Regions from separate parts of the Pseudomonas salicis genome, predicted to be linked through region 2. Evidence: predicted binding sites of a transcription regulator. Region 2 holds the regulator's gene; the other holds the start of a gene.

Region 1 (3,901 bases), on a different contig from region 2:
CGGCTTCCGCCAGTCCCGTCATTCGCGCCACATGGGCGGGCGTGAAATCGGCCAGAAACGATGGCATGGCCTCCCAGCCCTGGGTATAGGACGCGATGAAGTCGGCATCAATATCGTCATTTTCGTACAGCAGGTGCAGCAAGCCGTTGAGCAACGCGAGGTCAGTCCCCGGCTTGATCTGCAAAAACAGGTCGGCTTTGTCCGCCGTGGCACTGCGCCGGGGATCAACGACAATCAGCTTCGCCCCCGCCTTGACCCGATCCATCATGCGCAGGAACAGGATCGGGTGACAGTCGGCCATGTTCGCGCCGATTACGAAAAACAGGTCGGCTTTGTCGAAATCGTCGTAGGAACCGGGCGGGCCATCGGCGCCGAGCGACAGTTTGTAGCCGCTGCCCGCACTGGCCATGCACAGCCGCGAGTTGGACTCGATGTTGCGGGTGCGCACGAAACCCTTGGCCAGTTTGTTGGCCAGGTATTGCGCTTCAAGCGACATTTGCCCGGAAACATAAAAGGCCAGCGCGTCCGGACCGTCGCGGTCGAGGATTGTGCGCAGGCGCTGAGCGGTTTCGCGGATCGCCACGTCGATGGGTGTACGCACGGGGTCTTGGCGGCGCTCGTGACGCAGGTAAGCTGACTCCATACGTCCGGATTCGGCAATCGCCTGGCCGCAGGTGGTGCCTTTGGTGCACAGGCGACCGTGGTTGGTGGGGTGGTCCTTGTCGCCGCTGACCTTGATCACGCGGTTGTCTTCGACCTGCATGACGATGCCGCAGCCGACGCCACAATAAGGACACACACTTCGCACGCTGTTGCTCGCCATCTGCACGTTTCCCGAGGCCAAAAAAAAGGCGCCCTGTCCTCCTCCGTCTTTAGAACGGGGAGTACACGGCGCCTTTGTCGTGAAGGACGGCAATCTGCGTTGATTGCCTTTGCAGGTGACATTGCAAGGGACAGGCCAGCGGGTTGAACATCGCCGGGAAGTGCACGGGCGCATGGCGATGGCGGCTTTGGGGGTGCTGCCGCTGACACGGCGTGCTGCCACAGGTTGGGGCGATGACGGCAAAATCGCACCGATGTCGTGCTGAATCGGTACGACACTCACACACACTCACCCGGTCTGGGCTCTTGATTCTGGCCGCAGGCCGTGGGAGCTGGCTTGCCTGCGATCGGCTGCGCAGCAGTCGCAAATCTGACGACTCGGTATGCCTGACGCAACGGAGGTGCCCGATTTTGCTGCCGCTTCGCCCCAGATCGTAGGCAAGCCAACTCCCACGCCCTTCGGGCAGAAGCCAAGGTACGTAGCCTGACGTTCGGTGCGCATTCCCCTCGCTGGCACACCCATTGCTACATCCATTCCAAGTCCAGCCACACATGCGCGGCTGGCGGCTCTGGCGGGTCAACGACGATCTGCCGCCGGGCTCAGCACGTTGCCGGCGACACCGCTGTCGCGACAACCCATAAAGAACAGGCAAAGGCGCCTGGAACCGAGAGGTTCCGGGCGCCTTTTTTTTGCGTTTGAAAAACCTGATTGGCTTAGGCCGGGAATCGATATGAACACTACTGTCGCCTCGCTTGATGATCTGCAAACCCTGATCGTGGTCGGCAACGGGATGGTCGGTCATCACTGCGTCGAGCAACTGATCGCCGCCGGCGCCCTCTCGCGCTATCGCGTTCACGTCTTCGGCGAGGAAGGCCAGCGCGCCTACGACCGCGTGCACCTGTCCGAGTATTTCGGCGGTCGGGATGCCGAGTCGCTGGCACTGAGCGATGCCTCGTTATATGAACAGCTCGGGCTGACCCTGCATCTGGGCGTGCCGGTGCTGGAGATTGACCGGGCGCGCCGCGAGGTGATCACCGCCCAAGGCTGCTTCGGCTACGACAAGCTGGTGCTGGCGACCGGCTCTTACCCCTTCGTGCCGCCCATCGAAGGCGCGGAAGGCAACTCGCGTCTGGTCTATCGCACGCTGGACGATCTGGACACCATTCGCGCCGCTGCGAGCCAGGCGACACGCGGCGTGGTGGTCGGTGGCGGCTTGCTCGGCCTCGAAGCCGCGAACGCGCTGAAATCCTTGGGTCTGGAAGCCCACGTCGTCGAATTCGCCCCGCGCCTGATGCCGGTGCAACTGGACGATTTCGGCGGCGCGGCCTTGAAGGCCCGTATCGAAGCCTTGGGGGTCGGCGTCCACCTCTCCCGCGCCACACAGTCGATCACCCGAGGCGAGCAGTACCGCTATCGAATGAATTTTGCGGGTGATGAATTCCTCGAAACTGACCTGATCGTGTTCTCGGCCGGCATTCGTCCGCAAGACGCCCTCGCCCGCCACTGCGCGCTGGAACTAGGGCCACGGGGTGGCATCGCCATCGATGAGCACTGCCGCACCAGCGATGCCGACATTTTCGCCATCGGTGAATGCGCGGCCTGGAACGGCAGTGTTTTTGGCCTGGTGGCGCCGGGGTATCAGATGGCGCGCAATGTCGCCGCGCAATTGTGCGATCTGGACGCCGAGCCATTCTTCGGTGCCGACATGTCCACCAAGCTCAAGCTGCTGGGCGTAGACGTCGGTTCGATTGGTGACGCCCATGGCGCGCTGACCGGCGCACGCAGCTACCGCTTCATCGACGAAGCCACGGCCAGTTATCGTCGTCTGGTGGTTTCCGCCGATGGCAAACAGGTGCTCGGTGCCGTGCTGGTGGGCGACAACAGCTATTACGACACCCTGCTGCAATACGCGCAGAACGGCATCAAACTGCCCGCCGACCCGTCGAGCCTGATCATGCCGCAAAGCGAAGGCGCGCCGACGCTGGGCGCCGACACATTGCCCGCCACCGCGACCATCTGCTCCTGCCACAACGTCAGCAAGGCCTCAATCTGCTCGGCCATCGACACCGGCTGCACCGACCTTGCCGGGCTCAAAGCCTGCACCAAGGCGGCGACCGGGTGCGGCGGGTGTGCGGCGCTGCTGAAAAGTGTCTTCGAACACGAACTGACCGGCCGTGGCGTGGCCGTGGACAAGAGCCTGTGCGAGCACTTCGCCTACACCCGGCAGGAGCTGTACGCCTTCGCACGGGTGGAAAACATCGAGACGTTCGAGCACATGCTAGCTCTCCACGGCAAAGGCCATCTTGGTTGCGACATCTGCAAGCCAGCGGTCGGCTCGATCCTTGCGTCTTGCTGGAACAAGCCGATCATGGACCCGTCACTGGTGCCGTTGCAGGACACCAACGACACGTTCATGGCCAACATGCAGAAAAACGGCACCTATTCGGTGGTCCCGCGCATCCCGGCGGGGGAGATTACCCCGGACGGTCTGCTGGCAATTGGCGCGGTGGCGAAGAAATACGACCTGTACACCAAGATCACCGGCGGCCAGCGCATCGACCTGTTTGGCGCGCAGCTGCATGAATTGCCGGACATCTGGGCCGAGCTGATCGCGGCCGGGTTCGAGACCGGGCATGCGTACGGCAAGTCGACGCGCACCGTGAAGTCCTGCGTGGGCAGTACATGGTGTCGGTATGGCGTGCAGGACAGCGTCAGCATGGCGTTGCGCATCGAGGACCGTTACAAGGGCCTGCGCTCGCCGCACAAACTGAAGTTTGCCGTATCGGGTTGCACCCGCGAATGCGCCGAAGCCCAGAGCAAGGACATCGGCGTGATCGCCACCGAGAACGGCTGGAACCTGTACGTGTGTGGCAACGGCGGCATGCGCCCGCGTCACGCCGAGCTGTTCGCCACGGACCTGGATGACGAGACGCTGATTCGCTACATCGACCGGGTGTTGATGTTCTACATCCGCACCGCCGACAAGCTGCAACGCACGTCGGTCTGGCGCGAATCGCTTGAAGGCGGGCTGGATTACCTGAAAGCCGTGGTCATCGACGACAGCCTGGGGTTGGCCGT
Region 2 (3,901 bases):
GAGCGGTGGTGTCCGCCGGTGCAGCCAATGGCAATGGTAACGTAGGCGCGGTTGCTGGCAGCGAAGCGCGGCAGCCACTTGGTCAGGTATGACGAGATGTCCTGAAACATCTCTTCGACATCGGGTTGCGCCGCCAGATAGTCCGCCACCGGCTGGTCGAGTCCGGATTGCTCGCGCAACTCCGGTTTCCAGTAGGGGTTGGGCAGGCAGCGCACGTCGAACACCAGATCCGCGTCCACGGGCATGCCGCGTTTGAAGCCAAAGGATTCAATGAGGAAAGCGGTGCCGGGTTCGGGCTTGTTCAGCAGGCGCAGCTTCAACGTGTCGCGCAACTGATAAAGATTCAGGTGGGTCGTATCGATGGTCAGATCGGCCAGGTCGATGATCGGCCCCAGTAAGGTTTTTTCATCTCGAATCGCTTCGGCCAGCGAGCGCGTGGCATTGCTCAGCGGATGGCGGCGGCGCGTTTCAGAAAAGCGCTTGAGCAGTGTGGACTCTTCAGCGTCGAGGAACAGCACGTCGCACTGAATGTGGCGAGCGCGGACCTCTTCGAGCATTCGCGGAAAACGGGTCAGGTGGCTGGGCACGTTTCGGGCGTCGATAGAGACCGCCAACAACGGCTCGGCGAGTTCGGTATTGATCAGTGCGCGCTCGGCAAGTTCGGGGAGCAGGCCTGCCGGCAGGTTATCGACGCAGTAGAAACCGCTGTCTTCGAGAACATCGAGGGCCGTGCTCTTGCCGGAGCCGGAGCGACCGCTGACGATGATCATGCGCATGATCAGTGACCGTTCTGGACGTTGAGCACGACGTTGTAAAGCTCTTCGCTGCTCTTGGCACCACGCAGGCTGGCGCGCACGTCCGCGCGGTCAAGCATGCTGGCGATCTGACGCAGAAGTTCGAGGTGGGCGTCGGTGGCCGCTTCCGGGACGAGCAGCACGAACAGCAGATCCACAGGCGCGCCGTCGATGGCGTCGAAATCCACCGGGCGTTCCAGGTGCAGCACCGCGCTCACAGGCGCCGCGCAGCCTTTCAGGCGGCAATGGGGGATCGCGATGCCGTTGCCAAACCCGGTGGAACCGAGTTTTTCACGGGCGATAAGGCTTTCGTAGACGGTTTGCCAGTCGAATTCGGGCACTTGTTGCCCGATCAGTTTGGCAATCTCTTCGAGAACGGCTTTTTTACTGCCGCCTGGCACGTTCACGAGGGACCGGCCAGGGGTCAGGATATTTTCAAGTCGGATCATGGATGGGGAGTGTCAGCGAGCTGCCGCACCTTTGAGGATGCTTTGCTGCTTTTCCTTATGCTTGAGCAATTGTCTGTCGAGCTTGTCAGTGAGCAGGTCGATCGCCGCGTACATGTCATCATGTTCGGCATTGGCAACGACCTCTCCACCGTGGATATGCAGGGTGGCCTCGATCTTCTGTTTGAGCTTCTCGACGGCCATCGTCACCTGCACGTTCGTAATCTTGTCAAAATGCCCTTCGAGCTTTTTCAGCTTCAGCTCGATGTATTCGCGCAGGGGCTTGGTCACTTCCAGTTGGTGTCCACTGATGTTGACTTGCATACAGCTTCTCCTTCGTTGCCAGTGCATTAAGAGGCAGGCTGAGTTGCCTGCCACTGGAACGCTGTGGCTTGTGACCTTTACATCAGTCGCTTGCGTTCGCTGGACGGCGCGATTCCTAAGGACTCGCGGTACTTGGCGACTGTGCGACGGGCCACTTGAATGCCTTGTGCCTCCAGTAAACCAGCGATCTTGCTGTCACTCAACGGCTTTTTCTGATTTTCCGCGGCAACCAGTTTTTTGATGATTGCGCGAATGGCAGTGGACGAGCATTCGCCGCCTTCGGAGGTGCTGACGTGGCTGGAAAAGAAATACTTCAGTTCGTAGATACCACGGGGTGTATGCATGAATTTCTGCGTGGTGACACGGGAAATCGTCGATTCGTGCATGCCCACCGCCTCAGCGATGTCGTGCAGCACCAACGGCTTCATCGCCTCGTCGCCATACTCCAGAAAGCCCCGCTGATGCTCGACGATTTGGGTCGCCACTTTCATCAGGGTTTCGTTACGGCTTTGCAGGCTTTTGATGAACCAGCGGGCTTCTTGCAACTGGTTGCGCATGAAGGTGTTGTCGGCGCTTGTGTCCGCGCGGCGCACGAAACCGGCGTATTGCGGATTCACCCGAAGGCGGGGAACGGCTTCCTGATTGAGCTCGACCAGCCAGCGCTCATTGTGCTTACGCACGATGACGTCCGGCACTACGTATTCGGCTTCGGTGGATTCGATCTGCGAGCCAGGGCGTGGGTTGAGGCTCTGGACCAGTTCGATGACCTGGCGCAGATCATCTTCCTTGATCTTCATGCGCCGCATCAGTTGAGCGTAGTCACGGCTGCCGAGCAGGTCGATGTAATCGCCGACCAGTCGCTGGGCTTCCGCCAGCCATTTGGTCTTGGCCGGAAGCTGGCGCAGTTGCAGCAACAAGCACTCGCCAAGCGTGCGGGCGCCGACGCCAGCCGGCTCGAATTGCTGAATGCGATGCAGCACGGCTTCGATTTCGTCCAGCTCGATGTCGAGTTCCGGGTCGAAGGCGTCCAGCAGCTCTTCCAGGGATTCGTCGAGGTAACCCTGATTGTTGATGCAGTCGATCAGCGTGACGGCGATCAAACGATCGGTATCCGACATCGGCGCCAGGTTCAGTTGCCAAAGCAGATGGCTTTGCAAGCTCTCGCCCGCCGACGTGCGTGTGGTGAAATCCCACTCGTCATCGTCATTGCTGGGCAGGCTGCTGGCGCTGGTCTGGTAGACGTCTTCCCAGGCCGTATCGACGGGCAGTTCGTTGGGGATACGCTCGCTTTCGCTCCATTCGCCGTCTTCGAGATTGTCGACGGTGGGTGCGGATTCCTGGTAGGTCGGTTCCTGTACGTCAGGGTTGGGCTTTTGCTCGATATTGTCGGCCATGGGGTCGGCATTATCGAAGTCGTCGCCTTCTTCCTGGCGCTCCAGCATCGGATTGGACTCCAGTGCCTCCTGAATTTCCTGTTGGAGATCCAGCGTCGACAGTTGGAGTAAGCGGATGGCCTGTTGCAGCTGCGGTGTCATCGTCAGCTGCTGGCCCATTCTCAAGACTAGCGAAGGTTTCATGGCAGGGGCTTAACACCTTATTCGCCGGCGCACATGCGCGCCATCCACTACTAGGGGCGCCGAGGCGCCAACTTAAGCAAATTATATGCCTGAACCCGGAGTGTTTGCCTAGGGTGTAATGACAATTTATGCGAGGTTGGTGATGAGGCGTATGCTGCGTTCGCCGACCAACCCCTTGCCATTGCGTGGTTTACAGGCGGAACTCGTGACCGAGATACACTTCCTTGACCAACTGGTTGGCCAGGATGGTTTCGGAATCGCCTTCTGCAATCAGTTGCCCATCGTTGACGATGTAAGCCGTTTCGCAGATGTCGAGTGTCTCACGGACGTTGTGGTCGGTGATCAGAACGCCGATACCCTTCGCTTTGAGATGGTAGATGATCTGCTTGATATCGCCCACGGAGATGGGGTCGACGCCCGCGAAGGGTTCGTCCAGCAGAATGAATTTCGGCGACGTTGCCAGTGCGCGTGCGATTTCCACTCGGCGGCGTTCACCACCGGACAGGCTCATCCCGAGGTTGTCGCGGATGTGTGTGATATGGAACTCCTGCAGCAAGCTTTCCAGCTCTTTGCGGCGTCCTGCGCGATCGAGCTCCTTGCGGGTCTCGAGGATCGCCATGATGTTGTCCGACACCGACAGCTTGCGGAAGATCGACGCTTCCTGCGGCAGATAGCCGATACCGGCGCGAGCACGGCCATGCATCGGCTGGTGGCTCACGTCCTGGTCGTCGATCAGCACGCGGCCCTGATCGGCCTGAAC

The links. Region 2 encodes sigma-54, which starts transcription at its own class of promoters, with help from an activator protein. Its sites were predicted from a motif close to ANTGGCATNNANNTTGCTNT; they were not measured.
Region 1: the regulator sigma-54 is predicted to act here: its motif matches at 1,332-1,351, upstream of nirB (nitrite reductase large subunit NirB).

The regions. Positions count from the first base shown of each region.
Region 1 covers NZ_JBSKHU010000004.1:499,353-503,253, reverse strand. The annotation lists gene ACWKWE_RS17040 (bifunctional nitrate reductase/sulfite reductase flavoprotein subunit alpha) at 1-823, opposite strand, end outside; gene nirB (nitrite reductase large subunit NirB) at 1,554-3,901, shown strand, end outside.
Region 2 covers NZ_JBSKHU010000002.1:727,761-731,661, reverse strand. The annotation lists gene rapZ (RNase adapter RapZ) at 1-776, opposite strand, end outside; gene ptsN (PTS IIA-like nitrogen regulatory protein PtsN) at 779-1,243, opposite strand; gene hpf (ribosome hibernation-promoting factor, HPF/YfiA family) at 1,256-1,564, opposite strand; gene ACWKWE_RS09550 (RNA polymerase factor sigma-54) at 1,642-3,141, opposite strand; gene lptB (LPS export ABC transporter ATP-binding protein) at 3,332-3,901, opposite strand, start outside.